DNA from 4 places in the Cupriavidus sp. SS-3 genome. Region 1 is predicted to be linked to each of the others. Evidence: predicted binding sites of a transcription regulator. Region 1 holds the regulator's gene; each other region holds the start of a gene.
The links. Region 1 encodes FNR, which switches genes on or off when oxygen is low (the NO sensors DNR and NnrR bind a similar motif). Its sites were predicted from a motif close to TTGATNNNNATCAA; they were not measured.
Positions count from the first base shown of each region.

Region 2: the regulator FNR is predicted to act here: its motif matches at 2,442-2,455, upstream of U9J39_RS11815 (universal stress protein).
Region 3: the regulator FNR is predicted to act here: its motif matches at 2,806-2,819, upstream of hemN (oxygen-independent coproporphyrinogen III oxidase).
Region 4: the regulator FNR is predicted to act here: its motif matches at 3,999-4,012, upstream of U9J39_RS14795 (DUF3149 domain-containing protein).

Region 1 is NZ_JAYLVT010000004.1:298,937-303,999, reverse strand. Features, by position in the region: gene ccoG (cytochrome c oxidase accessory protein CcoG) at 1-1,472, shown strand, start outside; gene U9J39_RS09210 (FixH family protein) at 1,516-1,725, shown strand; gene U9J39_RS09205 (hypothetical protein) at 1,722-1,967, shown strand; gene fnr (fumarate/nitrate reduction transcriptional regulator Fnr) at 2,022-2,747, opposite strand; gene U9J39_RS09195 (sulfite exporter TauE/SafE family protein) at 2,825-3,583, shown strand; gene scpB (SMC-Scp complex subunit ScpB) at 4,170-5,006, shown strand; gene rluB (23S rRNA pseudouridine(2605) synthase RluB) at 5,012-5,063, shown strand, end outside.
Region 2 is NZ_JAYLVT010000006.1:136,729-141,791, forward strand. Features, by position in the region: gene U9J39_RS11805 (phosphoribosyltransferase) at 1-852, opposite strand, end outside; gene U9J39_RS11810 (zinc-dependent alcohol dehydrogenase family protein) at 873-1,871, opposite strand; gene U9J39_RS11815 (universal stress protein) at 1,907-2,362, opposite strand; gene U9J39_RS11820 (VOC family protein) at 2,640-3,014, opposite strand; gene U9J39_RS11825 (isochorismatase family cysteine hydrolase) at 3,076-3,651, opposite strand; gene U9J39_RS11830 (TonB-dependent receptor) at 3,920-5,063, shown strand, end outside.
Region 3 is NZ_JAYLVT010000016.1:56,835-61,897, forward strand. Features, by position in the region: gene U9J39_RS21680 (UvrD-helicase domain-containing protein) at 1-1,531, shown strand, start outside; gene U9J39_RS21685 (ABC transporter substrate-binding protein) at 1,556-2,683, opposite strand; gene hemN (oxygen-independent coproporphyrinogen III oxidase) at 2,895-4,352, shown strand; gene U9J39_RS21695 (c-type cytochrome) at 4,430-5,063, opposite strand, start outside.
Region 4 is NZ_JAYLVT010000008.1:193,621-198,683, forward strand. Features, by position in the region: gene purD (phosphoribosylamine--glycine ligase) at 1-1,129, opposite strand, end outside; gene U9J39_RS14785 (YebC/PmpR family DNA-binding transcriptional regulator) at 1,219-1,944, opposite strand; gene U9J39_RS14790 (helicase HerA-like C-terminal domain-containing protein) at 2,153-3,676, shown strand; gene U9J39_RS14795 (DUF3149 domain-containing protein) at 3,747-3,911, opposite strand; gene upp (uracil phosphoribosyltransferase) at 4,049-4,699, opposite strand; gene U9J39_RS14805 (MFS transporter) at 4,839-5,063, opposite strand, start outside.

The DNA of each region.
Region 1 (5,063 bases):
TGAATGCGCCCGGGACCGAAGAAGTGGCCCGGGCGGCCGACCTGCAACGGTCGGCCGCTGCGCCGGGCGAGACCTCGGAAGAAACCCTTTACGAGGTCCGCCGCAAAATCTATCCGCGTTCGGTGAAGGGCGCGTTCTCCAGCTGGCGGGTCTGGCTGGTGATCCTGACCCAGCTGATCTACTACGGCACGCCCTGGCTCCAGTGGAACGGACGCCAGGCCGTGCTGTTTGACCTTGGCGAGCGCAAGTTCTATATCTTCGGGCTGGTGCTGTGGCCGCAGGACGTGATCTACCTGGCGGTGCTGCTGGTCATCTCCGCGCTGGCGCTGTTCCTGTTCACGGCGATCTCGGGACGGCTGTTCTGCGGCTACGCGTGTCCGCAAACGGTCTACACCGAGATCTTCATGTGGATCGAGCGGCGGGTCGAAGGCGACCGCATCGCCCGCATCCGCCTCGACGGGGATCCGTGGAGCCTGCGCAAATTCCGCATCAAGGCAACCAAGCATTTCCTGTGGGTGCTGATCGCACTGTGGACCGGTTTCACGTTCATCGGCTACTTTGCGCCGATCCGCGAACTGGGCGGCGAGGTACTGGCGCTGACGCTGGGCCCCTGGCAGGCATTCTGGATGCTGTTCTACGCGTTCGCCACGTGGGGCAACGCAGGCTTCATGCGCGAGCAAGTATGCAAGTACATGTGCCCCTACGCGCGTTTCCAGAGCGTGATGGTGGACCGCGACACCTTTGTCGTGACCTATGACGTCGGCCGCGGCGAGCCGCGCGGCAGCCGCTCGCGCAAGACCGACCATCACCAGGCCGGGCTTGGCGATTGCGTCAACTGCAGCATCTGCGTGCAGGTGTGCCCGACCGGCATCGACATCCGCGATGGCCTGCAGTACGAGTGCATCGGCTGCGGCGCCTGCATCGACGCCTGCAACCAGGTCATGGACAAGATGGACTACCCGCGCGGGCTGATCCGGTACACCTCGGAAAACGCAATGCGCAAGGGCCTGTCCGCTGCGGCATCGCGCAAGCGCCTGCTGCGTCCGCGCGTCATCATCTACTCGGTGATCTGGGTGGCGCTGCTGGCGGGGTTCATGGCGTCGATCATGCTGCGCACGCCGCTGAAGGTCGACATCATCCGCGATCGCGGTGCGCTGGGCCGGGAGGTGGAAGGGCGCTGGATCGAGAACGTCTATCGGCTGCAACTGATCAACACCACCGAGGCGCCGATGCAGATCCGCGTGCGTGCCGACAGCGATGAACTGAAGGACCTGACGGTCGAATACGACAAGCAGGCCGAATCGCTGGCGCCAACCTCCAACCGGCTGCTGCCGATCCGCATCCGCGTGCCGATAGAGGCCGCCAGGCAAGGCACGCACAAGATCAACGTAACAGTAACGAGCGAAGGCACGGAGCAGGGGCATGCTGAAATTCGGCAATCCACCAGTTTTATCGTGCCGCGCGATTTGTGAAGCTAGGCGACTCACACGTAGTCGCCAGGACGAAGGGGGCAAGATGAGTCAGCAAGGCAATCCGTGGTGGAAGGAACCGTGGCCATGGCTGCTGATGGCCGGTCCGCTGGTGGCCATGGTGGCGTGCGGCGTGACGATCTGGCTGGCGTCGGCACACCCCGACCTGCCGGTGCAGGGCGCGGCGCGGCATGGCCTGGTGGTCGAGAAGGTGGAAGCGGTGGCGCCCAAGTCCGCGGCAGCGAGGCAGCCATGAGGTTGCGCTGGCTGATGTGGGTGCTGTGGCCGGGCTTCCTGATGGCGGGTCTGGCGACGGCGACGGTTTTTTCCGTCGTCGATCCGGGCGACCTCAAATTCTTCGGCCATCCGATCGAATCGTCGCGCGAGTCGGTCTATACCGTCGGCTTCCTGCTGGCGTGGGTGTTCTGCGCGTTGTCCAGCGGGCTGACGCTGTGCACCATGCCGACGCGGCTGGCGGATACGGACGAACTGGAATAGGGAAGGACTATCGCGTTGCCGGCGCCGCAGGCGGCGCGGCAACGCCGCGGTGGCTCAGCAGCTACGGCTGTAGAGTTGCTTGATGCCGTCGATGTCGATCAGCTTGACATGCCGTTGGCGGATCTGGATCAGCCCGGCCTCGGCAAAGCGCGAGAACAGGCGACTCACGGTCTCGAGTTTCAGCCCGAGGTAGCTGCCGATCTCTTCGCGGCTCATGCGCATCACGAACTCGGACGCCGAATAACCGCGCGCCGACAGCCGTTCCGACAGGTTGATCAGGAAGGCGGCGAGGCGTTCCTCGGCGCGCATCGAGCCGAGCGTGACCAGCATCAGCTGGTCGTGCGTGATTTCCTTGCCCATCAGGCGCAGGAACTGCTGTTGCAGCGAAGGCAGGTCGGCGGACAGCGTCTGCAGATCGTTCATGCGGACCACGCATACCTCGGTATCTTCGAGTGCGGTCGCATCGGATGCATGCTGCATCTCGCCCAGGCCGTCGAGGCCGACGATTTCACCGGGCAGGTGGAACCCGGTAATCTGCGAGCGTCCGTCTTCGGTGGTGACATGCGTCTTGAGCGTACCGAAGCGGATGGCGTAGACCGCGGTGAGCGGGTCACCCATGCGGTAAAGGGTTTCCCCCTTGTGCACGCGGATGCGTTCCTGCACCAGCGTGTCGATCTTGGCAAGGTCTTGCTGCGACATGCCAACCGGGAGGCACAGCTGTCCCATCGCACAGGTGGAGCAGCGGGGCGACATCTCGGTAATGGGGATGGAAGTGAGCAATTGGAACCTGCTAGAAATGGCAGCGGGGCACGATATGGGCATTTTACCGTGCGATGTGATCCGGCAGGGAGACAGAATTGACATTTGGAGTATTGATCAGCGTTTTCCTGCTCGCTCTGCTGGGCGGCGTGCACTGCGCCGCCATGTGCGGCGGCGTGGCGCTGGCCGTGGAGCAGCGGCGCGGCAAGGCAGCGCCGGTCAGCCTGGTGCGCAGCCGCACTGCATGGCTCGGCGAGTTACTGTTGATGCACTTTGGCAGGATTACCACCTATATGCTGCTCGGGGCGGCGCTGGGCGCCGCGGGCGCCACCGCCTGGAAGCAGGACTACCTGCCAGTGCAGCGCTGGCTGTTCGGCGCCGGCAGCCTGATGCTGCTGTGGTCGGGCTGGCGCCTGCTGCGCGGCAGTACCTTTACCGTGAACTGGCTGGAGCGGCTGGCGGCGCGTGCCGGCGCTGCGGTGGCCGGGCGGCTCGGCGGCGTCGCCGGCGCGTTGCCGGCCTTCGTGCGGGCGCGCGGCGGGCTGGCCCGGCGTTATGGCGTGGGCCTGGCCTGGGGGCTGGTGCCGTGCGGCATGGTCTACGGTGCGCTGACGCTGGCGCTGCTGGCGGGCAATGCCGGCTCGGGCGCGCTGGTGATGGGCGTGTTCGGGCTTGGCACGCTGCCGAACCTGCTGGTGCTGTCCGGGCTGTCCGGCTATCTGAGACTGTGGTCGCGGCGACCGGGCGTGCGCCTGGGCGCGGGCCTTGCCGTGATGGCGTTCGGCGGGCTTGGCATTGCGCGAGCGGTGCTGCTGCCACATTCGCTGGCGGAACAGGGCTTTTGCCTGGTGTTTTGATGCCCCATGCGGCATCCTGCGGCGCCGGCACCCCGCGCAAGCAGGATGATGGTTGCAGGCGGAGCCGGGAATGCCATACAATCGCCAGCATTGCGGTATCGCGCGGAGTCAGACAGGCTGCGGTAAGCAGCGGCGATCAGCGCCTGGCGGTCTTCCTATCCGAAGGTGCGCTCGGGACGCGGGAAGCGGAAGGCTTTCGATGAGCGCCAGTCCCCGCGGTCCATCCGGTTCAAAAGATCTGGTTCAAAAGTCCGGTTGGCGCTGCGGCGTGGTAGATGCCGGCCTTGCTCCCGATACCCGTATTTTCTTGCGTCCGAGGCGTTCAGTTCGCCGACCGCGATGTCCGTTTGTGCGGACGAGCGACGCAAGAGGTTCGCTGGCCGATCCATGACGGCATGCGGACGATCTCCTGCCGGAAGCCCCGGCAACTCGATGCAAAGAATGGGAAGTGCACGGCCTGGGTACGGCAAGTATCCGGCTCGCTGCGCAATGAGATGGCGGTGGCTTTGGCACCGCTGTATCCAAAATCTCCGGTGCCCCGGATCCGTCCGGGAGCAGGTGCAAAGACAGGCTGCACACCATCAACATGAATACCCAAGAGGCGAAGATCGTCCTCGAGACGGCGCTGATCTGCGCGCAGGAACCGTTGCGCGTCAACGATCTGCGCCGCCTGTTCGACGATGACGTCGGCGCAGACACTATCCGCGTGCTGCTGGACGAACTGCGCCAGGATTGGCGTCCGCGCGGCGTGGAGCTGGTGGCGCTGGCAAGCGGCTGGCGGTTCCAGAGCCGGCCCGAAATGCGGGAATACCTCGACCGCCTGAATCCGGAAAAACCGCCAAAATACTCGCGTGCGGTGATGGAGACCCTGGCGATCATCGCCTACCGCCAGCCGGTGACCCGTGGCGATATCGAGGAAATCCGCGGTGTGACGGTCAGCACGGAAGTGATCAAGAAGCTCGAGGACCGCAGCTGGATCGAGGTCATCGGCCATCGCGACGTGCCGGGTCGCCCGGCGCTGTATGCCACCACCAAGGCCTTCCTGGACGACCTCGGGCTGCGCACGCTGGACGAGCTGCCGCCGCTGGAAGACGCTCAGGCGCAGGCACAGGCCGCCTTGCTGGAGCAGCAGGCGATCAACTTCGAAGACCTGGCGGCGAACAAGCCGGCCAGCGCCGACGAGGAAGCCTTTGCCGAGCCGGTCACGCCGGCCGATACATCGTCAGCGGCCGAGAGCGCGCCCGCGCGCGAAGACGGTGCCGATGGCTTTGACGCGCAGCCGGCTGCCGAGACGGTGGTTGAGGCCGGTGCGGGCGATGCCACCGAATCGGCTGCAACCCCTCCGGACGGGGCGCGGGACCAACTGCCTGAAGACGGCACCCCGCCGCACCCGAGCGAGCACGACGAGCGCGTGCCGAACTGAACAACATGCAACATCCGATAGTGAATATCTTGTCTGATTCCGTTGAGCAAGACGCCC
Region 2 (5,063 bases), on a different contig from region 1:
AGGCTTGAGGTCTACCAGCATGGTCGCGAGTCCTCGCGCCCGGAGCTTGCGTGCCAGGTATTGGCTGCGGGCGGCGCGGCGCTGCGCGCCCCCGGCATGCGCCATTAACGCGACGCCGATCGGGTTGGGCGCGGATTCCAGCATGGCCCGCAGGCGCGTCGTGCCGTAGGGAATCAGCATGGCCTTGCTCAGCGATGGCACGCTTGCCACGGCGCCCGGTCCCGCGCGGAGCGGGGATGGCGCTGACGCCATGCCTGTCAACTGCCGGACCCGGTCATCGCTGACCAGCTGGAACTCATGATAGAAGTGCGCCAGGTTTTCAATGCGGTCCGGCGTGTCCAGGCAGACGATCTCGTCAGCCAGCGCACGCACTTGGTCCAGTCCGGCCCGGGTGGCGATCGGCAGCGCGCAGACCAGGCGGGCGGGGCGGCGCTTGCGCAGGCTGGCGAGCGCGGCGTGCATGGTCGCGCCGCTCACCAGGCCATCGTCCACCACGATCACCACGCGGCCGCCCGGGTCCATCGGCTTGCGAACCGGCCTATACACCGCGCGCTGCCGGCACAGCTGGTCGAAGTGGGGGTCGCGCAGGCTGCCGGCGCTACTGCCCGTCTGCGCGCCGTTCGTATGCCAGGTCCTGCCGGTGTCGTCCAGCGCCACCCCTGCATCGATCCTGCGCGCCATCACCAGGTCGAAGTCCGCGCCCAGGGCGTCGGCCACGACCCGTCCGACCGGCACGCCGCCACGCGGAATCGCCAGCACCAGCGCGCCGGTTGCGCGATAGGCGTGCAACGCCGAGGCCAGTTCCGCGCCGGCATGCGCGCGCGTCAGAAAACGAGTCTGGTATCGGCTCATCGGTGGGTTCTGGCGACGATCTATTGACGGATATTCAGCACGGCGGCGCCGGCCAGGCGGCCCTCGCGCAGCGCGGCCAGTGCCTGGTTGGCTTGCTCGAGCGGATAGGCGGTGGTATGCGTATGCAGCGGAGTCCGGGCGGCAATGTCCATTAGCGCGTGGCCATCGGCGCGCGTCAGGTTGGCCACGGAATACAGGCGCCTTTCTTCCCAGAGCCATTCGTAAGGCATGCTCGGGATATCGCTCATGTGAATCCCGCCGCAGACCACGACGCCACCCTTGTCCACGTCGCGCAGCGCCTTGGGAATCAGCGCGCCCACCGGAGCGAAAATCAGCGCCGCGTCCAGCGGCACGGGCGCCTGCAGGTCGCTCGAGCCGGCCCAGCATGCGCCCGTCTGAAAGGCGAGTTGCTGGGCGGCGGTATCGCCCGCGCGGGTGAAGGCGTAGACTTCGCGGCCTTGCGCCACGGCGATCTGCGTCACCAGGTGGGCCGCGGCGCCGAAGCCGTAGATGCCGATGCGGCGTGCCTGGCCGGCTGCGCCAGCCATGCGCAGTGTGCGATAGCCGATCAGGCCCGCGCAAAGCAGCGGCGCGGCGTGCTCGTCATCGTAGGCGGGCGGGATGCGGAAGCAGAAGTCGCTGTCGGCCACCGCATACTCGGCATAGCCGCCATCGCGGGTATAGCCGGTGAAAAGCGGCGCGCTGCACAGGTTCTCGCGATGCCGCAGGCAATAGCGGCACGCGCCGCACGCATGTCCCAGCCATGGCACGCCGACGCGTTCACCCGCGCTCAAGGCACTGACGCCGGCGCCGCAGGCATCCACCCGTCCGACGATTTCATGCCCCGGGACGAGTGCCGGCTTGGGATGGCGCAGTTCGCCATCGACGATATGCAGGTCGGTCCGGCACACGCCGCAGGCGGTCACGGCGATGCGGACCTGGCCGGGGCCGGGTTCCGGCACCGGCAACTGACGAAGGCGCAACGGCAGGCCGGCGCCCTCGAAGACCATCGCTCGCATGCTTTGGCTGGACATGGGGCAGGGCGGCGCAAGGGTTATCCTTCGATTTCGCTGCGGACCAGCAGCACGGGCTTGCTCGTTTTGGCGAGCACGCCTTCCGACACGCTGCCCATCAACAGGCGCCTGACGCCGCGGCGCCCATGCGTGCCGAGCACGATCAGGTCGGCATTCCACGCATCGGCGTCGGCAACAATGGTCGACGAGATCTTGCCCGGCGCCACCGGCTTTTCATCCAGTTGCACCAGGTTCGGCACGCCTGCCTCGCTGAGCCGGACCGAGGCCGCATCCAGCGCCTTGCGGCCATGCGCGATGATGCTGTCGACCAGCTCCTTCGGATTGAAATAGCTGGCCTCGAAGAAGACATCGGTGTCGTCCGCCACGAACAGGGCCTTGACCTCGGCGCCGGTCGCCTTGGCGATGATGATGGCCTGGCTTAGCGCCAGGTCCGAGGAGCGGCTGCCGTCGACGGCGAGCAGGATGCGCTTGTACATGATGGGTCTCCTGAAATCGATGTGCGGGATCGCATTGCGAGGCGTCGCATTCAGGGTAGATGCCGGCGTGGATACGCGTTTGACCTGCGTCAATTCGAAGCGGCAGGGCTGGCGCCTCTTTGAGGTAAACCGGGAGCGCGGTGCTGACAGCACGACATTGGCTCGGCGCGAGCATGCGATGCGGCACGCCGGCTACCCCTCGTGCCGGTGCCGGGCATACCCATCCGGCGCGATGGCGGCCCCGTTGCCATCGGGGAAGGGGGCGTCGTGACGGGGCTTACGCGCCAGGCGCGTGGCAAACCACTTCGATATTGTGCCCGTCAGGACCAATCACGAACGCCGCATAGTAGTCCGCGTGGTAGTGCGGTCGCAGACCCGGCGCACCGTTGTCCCTGGCGCCGGCGGAGAGCGCGGCGCGGTAGAAGGCGTCGACCTGCTGCCGGGTCGCGGCAGTAAACGCCAGGTGCAGGGGCGCAGGCTTTTCCCCGCTCTGGAACAGGCACAGCGAAGCCTTGCCGCCGGCGCTGAGCTCGACCCCATACGTCGGCGGCCCCTCGGACGCGACCGCTACGCCGAGCGGTGCCAGGGCCTCGAGGAAGAACGCCTTGCTGGCGGCATAGTCGCTGACACCGAATTTGACGTGGTCGAACATAGGGTTTCCTCAGTCGCTTGTGAGGCCGCGTCGCGCCGGGCCGCCTGGCATCGGGTGACGCTCAGGCAAGCAGGGCCAGGGCGTCGGCCAGCGACAGCACGGTCGTGCGCGAATCGAAGGCCGTGGCAAAAAGATGATCGTGCACGACCTCGTCAGGGTCATAGCAGCAATCCTTGACCGTGAACAGGCGGAAGTCCGCGTCACTCGCATACGCCACCGATGACAGCACCACGCCGGTCGACGCAATGCCCACCATGATCAGGGTATCGATCCCCTGCGCGGACAGCCGTACCTGCAGGTCGGTGCCAAAGAACACGCTGGCGCGATGCGCGGTGATCAGCGGCTCGCTGTCCTGCCGGCCAAGCTCGGGCGAGACCTGGTCGTCGACGAACAGGCCCAGCCGCTTGATGCCTTGTCCATTCCGGTTCAACGGGCTGACTTCCGGATAGCCCGGGCTGAAGTGGATCCTGGCGAAATAGACGCTGACGCCCGCGGCCCGCGCGGCGTCGCATAGCTTGCGCGTATTGGCAAGCAGGGTAGGGGCGACGCCGGGGAAGAGGGCCAGGATGTCGGTCTGGTAGTGCATCACGACCAGAGCCGTCTGCGACGGAACGAGTGGCGGGATCTGGGCGGTCATGCTGTGCGTGCGGCGGTGCCTTCCAGGCGTGGTGGGTGGCCGGCCGGATGGTCTGGTCCATGTGCAACGAGTGGCGACATCAGGCTGGGGCGACAGCGGATGAAAAGGGACTCTATCACGGCAATCCGCGCCAGGCGCGTTCGCGGTACAGGCTGCGAGCGCCGCGCCGTTTGCGTGGAAGACATGCTTGCTAACACAATCGCGAATCATTATCATTCCCGGTTTTGTTACAAATCATCAGGACGCTGCGCGCGCGCCTGCTGCCACCATGCAACCCCTTCCGGCCTTCTCTGCCCGTTCCGCTTTCCGTCCCCGCCCTTTGTCCGTGCTGATTTGTGCCATCGCGGGGACGATGCCGATGCTTGCCGTCGCCCAGGCGCAGGCCCCGGGGGCCTCGGTGGACGGGGGCAGCCTGAATGCCGTGGAGGTGCGGGTCGACCGTATCAAGAGCGACCTGGTCAACCCGATGCGGCAGGTCACGGTGATCGAGCGCGAGGAGCTGGACGAGCTGCGCACGGGTTCGACCAACCTTGCCACCATGCTGAGCAAGGTCATTCCGGGCATGGCCGATTCCAGCCGCACGGTGACGGATTTCGGCCAGACCCTGCGCGGGCGCAGCGCGCTGGTGCTGGTCGACGGCATCCCGCTGAATACCAACCGCGACTCGGCGCGCAACCTGGCCACCATCGATCCCAGCAATATCGAGCGCATCGAGGTGCTGCGCGGCAGCAGCGCGCTCTACGGGGCGGGCGCCAGCGGCGGCATCATCTCGATCACCACCCGCCAGGCCGGCGGGCCGCCGAGCGCGGATACCACGGTGACGCTGGGCACGCCGCTGACGCGGCTGAGCAGGGAAGGGCTGAGCGCCAACGTGCAGCAGCATTTTTCCGGCAGCCAGGGGCCGATCGACTATGCCTTCCACCTGGGCGCGCAGCGCATCGGCAGCCCCTACGATGCCGAAGGCCACCGCATTGCGCCGGAGCCCAGCCAGGGCGATCTGTTCGATTCCAACGTCTACAACCTGAGCGGCAAGCTGGGCTGGCGCATCGATGGCCAGCAGCGCCTGCAGCTGAGCGTCAGCCGGTACCAGGCCAAGCAGGACACCGACTATGCGTCCGATCCGTCGGTGGCCCGGGCGCCGGCCGGCTCCACCGCCGCGCGCGCGATTCGCGGCCTGCAGCTGGAGAACCAGAACGAGCTGCGCAATACCGTGGTCAACCTGGACTACCAGCACCAGGACCTGTTCGGCAGCACGGTATCGAGCCAGTTCTACTACCGCGACTACTTCACGCGTTTCCCGCCCTTCGACGCGCGCGCGGTGGCCACGCGCGGCGGCAATATCGACCAGATCAGCCAGAACAGCGATGTCTTCGGCGGCCGCCTGACCATCAGCACGCCGCTGGGCCAGGCCA
Region 3 (5,063 bases), on a different contig from region 1:
TTTCGACGACCTGATCCGCCTGCCGGCGGAACTGTTCGCGCGCAACGAGGCGGTACAGCTGAAGTGGCAGAACCGGCTGCGCTACTTCCTGGTCGACGAGTACCAGGACACCAACGCCTGCCAGTACCAGCTGCTCAAGCTGCTGGCGGGTGGCTCGCACCTGCGCGCACCGGCCTTCACCGCGGTGGGCGACGACGACCAGGCCATCTACGGCTGGCGCGGCGCCACGCTGGATAACCTGCGCGGCCTGCAGACCGACTTCCCCAACCTGAAGGTGATCAAGCTGGAGCAGAACTACCGCTCCACCGTGCGCATCCTGGAAGCGGCCAACGCGGTCATCGCCAACAATCCCAAGCTGTTCGACAAGAAGCTGTGGAGCGAGCACGGCATGGGCGATCCCATCGCCATCCACCCGATGAACGACGAGGAGCACGAGGCCGAGTCGGTGGTGTTCCGCCTGTCGGCGCACAAGTTCGAGCGCCGCGCGCAGTTCCGCGACTACGCCATCCTTTACCGTGGCAACCACCAGGCGCGGCTGTTCGAGCAGATCCTGCGGCGCGAGCGCATTCCCTATGTGCTGTCGGGTGGCCAGAGCTTCTTCGACAAGGCCGAGATCAAGGACATCTGCGCCTACCTGCGCCTGATCGCCAATCCCGACGACGATCCCGCCTTTATCCGCGCGATCACCACGCCGCGCCGCGGCGTCGGCAACACTACGCTCGAAGTGCTGGGCACGTTTGCCGGGCAGGCCAAGGTGTCGTTGTTCGAGGCGGCGATGATGGGCGGCATCGAGGGCAAGCTGCAGCCGCGCCAGCTGGAGCCGCTGCGCGTGTTCTGCGAATCGATGGTGCGGCTGGCCGACCGCGCGGCGAAGGACCCGGCTACTGAAGTGCTCGACGACCTGATGGCCGGCATCCACTACGAGGCTTACCTGTACGACAGCTTCGACGAGCGGCAGGCGCAGTCGCGCTGGACCAACACGCTGGAGTTCCTCGAATGGCTCAAGCGCAAGGGCACCAAGCCGGAAGCGGTCGAGGGCGAGGAAGCCACTGGCTACGACAACGCCGACGGCTTCGGCAGCGAAGGCAAGAACCTGCTTGAGCTGACGCAGACCGTGGCGCTGATGAGCATGCTCGAAGGGCGCGAGGAAGATCCCGACGCGGTGCGGCTGTCGACGCTGCACGCCTCCAAGGGGCTGGAATATCCGCATGTGTTCCTGGTCGGCGTGGAAGAGGGCATCCTGCCCCACTGCCGCGAAGACGACGACATGACCGACGAGAAGATCGAGGAAGAGCGCCGGCTGATGTATGTCGGCATCACGCGCGCGCAGCGCAGCCTGCAGATCAGCTGGTGCAAGAAGCGCAAGCGTGCGCGCGAGACCTATTCGTGCCAGCCGTCGCGCTTTATCGGCGAGATGAAGCTGGAAGAAGCGCCGGCGCCCAAGGACGACACCCCGGCGATGAGCCCCAAGGACCGGCTCGGCGCGCTCAAGGCGCTGCTGGGCAATGGGGGCAAGGCGGTCGCCGGCTGAGCGGTCACGGCGCCCGCGCAGCTTCTACCGCGCGCCCGACACCGCCAGCGTGACGTACTGCGAGCCGCGCTGCCCGCGCGTGAAGTCCAGCGTGAAGTCGCCGACATCGACGCGCCCCTGCAGCGCCCGCCGCAACTCCGCCGTGCCGCCGGAGCGCACACCCTGCAGCGAACGTGCGAGCCAGGCGGCACCGATATAGCCGGCCAGCGTCGCCGGCGACGGCGGCTCGTCCAGGTACTGCTTCATGCGCGCCACGTGCTCCTTTACCACCCGCAACGTGGCCTGCTGCGGCCCCGGCGCGACCTGGGTCAGCACCATCCCGCCGGCGTAGCCGCGGCCCAGGATCTCGCGCGCGGCATTGGCGCTGACCGCGGACAGCCCCACCAGGAAGCCGTACCACCCCTGCGCCGCCAGCGCCCGGCCTAGTTCGGCATAGGCCAGCGTGTCGCCGGCGACGATCACCGCGCCCGGGCGTGTTGCCGCAATGCGCCGTGCCGCGGCGTCGCCGCTGCCTTCCAGCAGCACCGCGCGGGTGCCGGTCTGCGCCTCCAGCCGGGCCAGCGACGACACCGCGAAATCCGGCGCCACGGCCAGCGCGATGTGCGTCAGCCCGTAGCCGCGCAACTGTTGCGCGGCCGCGTCCAGTTCCGCCTGGTAGTCGGCCCGCGTGAACCAGACATTGTCGGCGGCCAACGCCAGCCCCGACAGCGGCGCAATGATCTGCATGCCGCGGCGCGCCAGTTCGGTCGATGACGCGAGCGCGGGCAGCAGCCGGTCGCCGGGACCGAACAGCAGCCCCGCATGTTCCGTGTCGGCCAGCGACACCGCCTGCGCCAGCGCGCGGCGCGGATCCGGGTCCGCATCGCGCACCACGTGCTGGATCCGTACAGGACCGCCGGCGGCGTTGACGGCGTCGAACATTACCTTGGCCCCGGCCAGGTAGTCGCGCGCCAGGTCGGACTGGGCGCCGTTGCGGTCGACCAGGTGCCCCACCACCACCGTGCGCGGCGCCTGTGTCCGGGCGGAGAACGCGGGCAGGGCCAGCGCCATGCCGGTCGCGGCAAGCAGCCGGCGCCGGCCGGCGTCTGCCGGCGGGTGGTCGCGCAGCGGTGGGTACGGCACGGGCGTGGGGGAGCGGCGGGAACGTGACATGGCTGGAACCTGGCGGATCGCGCGTGGGCGCGGTGGCGCGCAGCGTACCCGGCACCCATGACGCCAATGTGACGTACGCGTGCAGCCCAGCGGCAGCGGCGCCGCTCGGCTCAGGCCCGCACTTGACGGCGGTCAAGCTGCGGGCGCCGGGCCGGTCCTACGATGACGTGTCGCATACCCATTCCCCCGCGCCCCCATGAACCCGTCAGCCATGACTTTCCCCGCGCTCGACCGCCGCGCGCTCTCCGACTTCCGCGCGCTGGCCGGGCGCATCGACGGCAACGGCCCGCGCTATACCTCGTACCCGACCGCCGACCGCTTCCACAACGGCCCCGACCCGTCGCTGTACCACGACGCGCTGGCCGCCTGCCGCGCCGATGCGCCGGCGCCGCTGTCGCTGTACCTGCATATCCCGTTCTGCGAGAACATCTGCTACTACTGCGGCTGCAACAAGATCATCACGCGCGACCACGGCCGCAGCGCGCGCTACGTCAGCTACCTGGGCCGCGAGATGGCGCTGGTGGCCGGGCGGCTGGGCGAGCGCCGGCAGGTGATCCAGTCGCATTGGGGCGGCGGCACGCCGACCTTCCTGAACCCGGAAGAAATGCGTCGCGTGATGGCGCTGCTGAACACGCATTTCGCGCTGGCGGCCGACGGCGAGCACTCGATCGAGATCGATCCGCGCCGTGTCGACCATGACCGCATGGCGCTGCTGGCCGAGCTGGGCTTCAACCGCGTCAGCCTGGGCGTGCAGGATTTCGACCCCGAGGTGCAGCAGGCCATCCACCGCATCCAGCCGTTCGAGGAGACCCGCGCCGTGGTCGATGCCGCGCGCGCGCTGGGCTTCCGCTCGGTCAGCCTGGACCTGATCTACGGGCTGCCGCACCAGACCGCGGCGCGCTTCGGCCGCACCATCGACCAGGTGCTGGCGCTGCGCCCGGACCGGCTTTCGGTCTACAGCTACGCCCACCTGCCGCACGTGTTCAAGCCGCAGCGCCGCATCGACGAACAGGCGTTGCCACAAGCCGGCGAGAAGCTCGACATCCTGGTCTCGACCATCGAGCGGCTGACCGCCGAGGGTTATGTCTATATCGGCATGGACCACTTCGCGCTGCCCGACGACGACCTCGCCGTGGCCCAGCGCGAGGGCCGGCTGCAGCGCAACTTCCAGGGCTATTCGACGCACGCCGGCTATGACCAGGTCGGGCTCGGCATCTCGGCGATCGGCGCGATCGCGGGGCGCTACGTGCAGAACGCGCGGACGCTCGACGACTACTACGGGGCGCTGGACCAGGGCCGCCTGCCGCTGGCCAGGGGCGTGGCGATGACGGCCGATGACCACCTGCGGCGCGAGCTGATTGGCGATCTGATGTGCAATGGCGTGCTCGATCTCCCTGCCATCGAGGCGCGCCATGGCATCGATTTCAACGAGGCCTTTGCCGCGGAACTGGCCGAGCTGGAGCGCCTGGCCACCGACGGACTGGTGTGCCGCGAGCCCGGCCGCATCACCGTGACGCCGCTGGGCCGGCTGCTGGTGCGCCGCGTGGCGATGGTGTTCGACCGCTACCTGCGCGACGACGCCGCCCGGCCGGTCGACAGCGGCGCGCGCGCCGCCAACGACGGCACCCAGCCGATCCGTATCGTGCCGCGTTACTCGCGCGTGGTGTAGCGCGCAAGAGCGGCCCCGGGCCGGACGAAAAAAAACCCGCGCAAAGGCGCGGGTTTTTTGTTGGCGTCGGCGCCGGCTTACTTGGCGGCGTTGGCCATGTAGTCCGACGCGGCGATCACATCGGCATCCGGGCCGGCATAGCCGCCCTTGGGCGGCATCACGCCCTTGCCCTTGAGCGCAAAGTTGTGAACCGCATCCATGCCTTCCTTCAGGCGCGGGGCCCAGGCGGCCTTGTCGCCGAACTTGGGCGCACCGGCCACGCCGGCGGCATGGCAGGCGGCACAGACCTGCTCGTAGACCTTCTTGCCCACTTCGGCCGAGGCAGCTGCCGGCGCGGCAGCGGCGGCGGCAGGTGCGGGTGCGGCAGCGGCTGCCGGAGCCGCAGCGGGGGCCGGCGCTGCAGCGGCAGCCGGGGCGGCCGCTTCAGGGGCTGCGGCCGTTGCAGGCGCGGCAGCGGCCGGGGCCGGCGGCTCGGGGAACTTGGCGCCGCCGGCGTCGGCCAGGTAGACCACGGCGCGGGCCAGTTCGTAATCGGTGTAGTCGTCAGGCGTGCTGCCGGCGCGCGGTGGCATCGCGCCCTTGCCGTTGAGCACCGACTTCATCAGGCCGTCGAAGCCCTGGCCGATGCGCGCGGTCCAGTCGCCGGCGGTACCGTGCTTGGGCGCACCCGCCGCGCCGGTGGCGTGGCAGGCGGCGCAGATTTCCTTGTAG
Region 4 (5,063 bases), on a different contig from region 1:
CCGAGGTCAGCAGGGTGCCGTCCTTGAGCGTGGTGCCGGCGTGGAAGGTCACGCTGTCGTCGGTCTCGGCCGGGATGCCGGTGATGGCATCGCCCTTGCGGGGGGCGTCCGGGTAGCCATGGGCGGCCATCACCACGCCCAGCGCGGTGCGGCGGTCCCAGTCCAGCTCGATGCTGTCGAGCTTGCCGGAGACGGCGGCTTCCATCACGTCGACCAGGTCGGTCTTCAGGCGCGCCAGGATCGGCTGGGTTTCCGGATCGCCCATGCGGCAGTTGAATTCCAGCGTCTTCGGGTTGCCGTCCTGGTCGATCATCAGGCCGGCGTAGAGGAAGCCGGTGTACGGGATGCCGTCCTTTTCCATGCCGCGCACCGTCGGCAGGATGATCTCGCGCAGCGCCCGCGCGTGCAGCGCGGGCGTGACCACCGGCGCCGGCGAGTACGCGCCCATGCCGCCGGTGTTGGGGCCGGCGTCGGCGTCGAGCAGGCGCTTGTGGTCCTGGCTGGTGGCCAGCGCCAGCACGTTCTTGCCGTCGACCAGCACGATAAAGCTGGCTTCCTCGCCTTCCAGGAACTCTTCGATCACCACGCGTGCGCCGGCGTCGCCCAGCTTGTTGCCGTCGAGCATCATGTCGACCGCCTGGTGCGCTTCTTCCAGCGTCATCGCCACCACCACGCCCTTGCCCGCGGCCAGGCCGTCGGCCTTGATCACGATCGGCGCGCCCTGCGCGTCGATGTAGGCGTGCGCCTGGGCGGCGTCGGCAAAGGTCTGGTAGGCGGCGGTGGGGATGCCGTGGCGCTGCATGAACGCCTTGGCGAAATCCTTGGACGATTCCAGCTGCGCCGCGGCCTGGGTGGGGCCGAAGATGCGCAGGCCCTTGGCGCGGAAGATATCGACGATGCCCGCCGCCAGCGGGGCCTCGGGGCCGACCACGGTGAAGGCCACGCCTTCCCGCTCGGCAAAGGCCGCGATGACCTCGGGATCGGTCAGCGGAACATTCTGCAGGCGCTTGTCGAGCGCGGTTCCGCCGTTGCCCGGCGCGACGTACACGACCTGCACCTTGGGCGACTGGGCCAATTTCCAGGCCAGCGCGTGTTCACGTCCACCCGAGCCGACAACCAATACTTTCATGATCCACTGCCAGAAAAGAAACGCATGCAAAAAGGCGGCAGCTGGGTCTTGAAAGCCGGGCTGCCGCCGTTGGGGAGCTTGTTACCGTTTTAGTCTTCGATCACCGCGTTGGTGAAGACTTCCTGCACGTCGTCCAGGTTTTCCAGGGCGTCGAGCAGTTTCTGCATCTTGACCGCGTCGTCGCCGCTGAAGCTGACTTCGTTCTGCGGCTTCATCACCACGTCGGCAACTTCGGCCTTGAAGCCGGCGGCTTCCAGCGCCGCCTTGACCGCCGAAAAATCGTTGGGCGGGCAGGTGACTTCGATCGAGCCGTCATCGTTGGTGACGACATCGTCGGCGCCGGCTTCCAGCGCGGCGTCCATCAGCTTGTCTTCGGGCGTGCCGGGGGCAAACAGGAACTGGCCGCAGTGCGTGAACATGAACGCCACCGAACCCTCGGTGCCCATGTTGCCGCCGTGCTTGGAAAACGCGTGGCGCACTTCGGCGACGGTGCGGGTGCGGTTGTCGGTCAGGCAGTCGACGATGATCGCGGCGCCGCTCAGGCCGTAGCCTTCGTAGCGGATTTCCTCGTAGTTCACGCCTTCCAGGCCACCCACGCCGCGCTGGATCGCGCGCTGGATGTTGTCCTTGGGCATGTTGGCGTCCATGGCCTTGTCCATGGACAGGCGCAGGCGCGGGTTGGAGTCGGGATCACCGCCGCCGAGCTTGGCGGCCACGGTGATTTCCTTGATCAGGCGGGTCCAGATCTTGCCGCGCTTGGCGTCGGCGGCGGCTTTCTTGTGTTTGATATTGGCCCATTTCGAGTGACCGGCCATGATTCTCTCCGAAGCGGAATGCGGTGATCTGCTGTGATGTTGTGCGGGGTCGCCAGGCGCGCCGCGGCGGCATCCGCAAGGCGGGCGGGCAGCGCGCGCCAGGTGACGGATATGCCTGGCGGCTGGCTATAATCAGCCCAGGATTTTATCACGCGGGCCTGCCTGCGCCGTCCAGACCCAACCGACCCTCACGGATTCCAGGAACATCATGGCCGACCCCATCCTCATCGCCAAGAATGCCGAACATGAACTGGTGCTGCTGCCGCAGATGGGCAACCGGCACGGGCTGATCACCGGCGCCACCGGCACCGGCAAGACGGTCACGCTGCAGACGCTGGCACAGGGCTTCTCCCGCCTGGGGGTGCCGGTGTTCATGGCGGATGTCAAAGGTGACCTGACCGGCATTTCACAGCCCGGCCAGCCTTCGGCCAAGCTCAAGCAGCGGTTGGCCGACCTGAACCTGCCCGAGCCGGTCTGGGGCGCCTGCCCCACCGCGCTATGGGATGTGTTCGGCGAGAAGGGGCACCCGGTGCGCGCCACGGTCTCGCACATGGGGCCGCTGCTGCTGTCGCGCATGCTCGAGCTCAATGACACGCAGCAGGGCGTGCTGAACCTGGTGTTCCGCATTGCCGACGCCAACGGCCTGCTGCTGCTCGACGCCAAGGACCTGCGCGCGATGCTGCAATACGTCGGCGACAATGCCGGCCAGTTCACCACCGAATACGGCAATATCTCGGCCGCCTCGGTCGGCGCGATCCAGCGCGGGCTGATCGCGCTGGAATCGCAGGGCGGCGACGTCTTTTTCGGCGAGCCCATGCTGAACCTGGAAGACTTTATCCAGACCGACAAGGGCCAGGGCGTGGTCAATATCCTGGCCGCCGACAAGCTGATGAACTCGCCGCGGCTGTACGCGACCTTCCTGCTGTGGATGCTGTCCGAACTGTTCGAGAAGCTGCCCGAGGCCGGCGACCTGGACCAGCCCAAGCTGGTGTTCTTCTTCGACGAGGCCCACCTGCTGTTCAACGATGCGCCCAAGGCGCTGCTCGACAAGATCGAGCAGGTGGTGCGCCTGGTGCGTTCCAAGGGCGTGGGCGTGTACTTCGTCACGCAGAACCCGGTCGATATCCCCGACACCGTGCTGGGGCAGCTGGGCAACCGCGTCCAGCATGCGCTGCGCGCCTTCACCCCGCGCGACCAGAAGGCGGTCAAGGTGGCGGCCACCACCATGCGCGCCAATCCGAAGCTGGACCTGGAAACCGCCATCGGCGAACTGGGCGTGGGCGAGGCGCTGGTGTCGTTCCTGGACGCCAAGGGCACGCCCTGCGTGACCGAGCGCGCCTGGGTGCTGGCGCCCGGCAGCCGCATCGGCCCCGCGACCGAGGACGAGCGCAAGCAGCTGATCGCGAACTCGCTGGTGGCGGGCACCTATGAGAAGACCGTCGACCGCGAGTCCGCCTACGAAAAGCTGCGCGGCAGCGTGCCTACCGTGGCGAATGGCGGCAAGGGCGCGGGCGGCACGGCCGCCGGGCAGCCGGCGGGCGAGCAGGACAGCGGCTGGCTCGGCACCGCCGGCGAAATCTTCGGCACGCTGACCAAGGGCACCGGCAAGAGCGGCCGCGGCGATTCGATCCTGGAATCGATGGCCAAGTCGGCCGCGCGCACGGTGGGCTCGCAGGTCGGGCGCGAGCTGATCCGGGGGGTGCTGGGGAGTTTGCTGGGGAAGAAGAAGTAAGAGAGTTGTGCCGGCTTGTTCCACTCTCCCTCCGGTGGGAGAGGGAGTACACCGGCGGTCATTCACGCGGTCAGCGCTGCTGCGTCGCGTCGCGCGCCTTCGCCGCATCGGCATCCTCGCGCATCTTGCGCGCGAACAGGCGGGCGAAGAACCAGCCCATGCCGATGATGAAGACGATCACGCCCAGGCTCATCAGCCCGGTGCTGGTACTGAACAGGATCTTGAAGGCTTCCATGCGTGGCTCCCTTTATGTGTGGACGCTGGCACGCGGCGAGATCTCGCCGGCTTGCCGCCAGTGTAGGGAGCCGCATCAGGCAGGCTATTGAGGCCGGTCAAGCGCCGGCCAGCCGCCCGGGCATTGTCAGTCCACGGTCAGTTCTTGGTGCCGAACAGCCGGTCGCCCGCATCGCCCAGTCCGGGGACGATATAGGCATCGGCATCCAGGTGGCTGTCAAGCGAGGCGACAAACAGCTTTACCCCCGGATGCGCCTTCTGGAACACTTCCACGCCCTCGGGGGCGGCCACCAGCGCGACGAAGGTGATGGCCTCGTCCTTGACGCCGCGGCGCTTGAGCACTTCCACCGCGTGCGCGGCCGAATAGCCGGTGGCGACCATCGGATCGCACAGGATGAAGCTGCGGTCTTCCAGCGCCGGCAGGCGCACCAGGTATTCCACCGGGCGGTGCTGCTCGTCGCGGTACACGCCGATATGGCCGATGCGCGCCGACGGGATCAGCTCGACCAGGCCATCGCTCATGCCCACGCCCGCGCGCAGCACCGGCACGATGGTCAGCTTCTTGCCGGCGATCACCGGGGCGTCCAGCTCGACCAGCGGGGTTTCGATGCGGCGCGTGGTCAGCGGCAGGTTGCGGGTGATCTCGTAGCCCATCAGCAGAGTGATCTCGCGCAGCAGCTCGCGGAACGTGCGTGTCGACGTTTCCTTGTCGCGCATGTGCGAGAGCTTGTGCTGGATCAGCGGGTGGTCGAGGATAAAGAGGTTGGGAAAGCGCGGATCTTGTTTCATGGCTGGCGGCGAGGGCTCGGCGGGATGGCGAGTGAAGCGGGCGCGCGAGGCCGGTTGGGACGCGCGCGCCGCGCCGTTGCAGCCGGATTGTAATGGAAGCGGGCCGCCGCGCCAGGCAGCGGCCCGGTGGCGCCCCGGGCTAGTCGAGCGCGCGGTCCTTCGACTCGATATCCACCAGGAAGATGGCGAGCGCCGCCACGGCCAGGAACGAGGACAGCAGCGCCAGTGCCAGCGTGAACTGGCTGGCCATGATCGGCGCGACGATGGACGGGGCGAACAGGCCGCCGAAACGCGCCATCGCGCCCGCGGTGCCCATGCCGCTGGCGCGCAGGTCGGTCGGATACACCTCGGGCGTGAAGGCGTA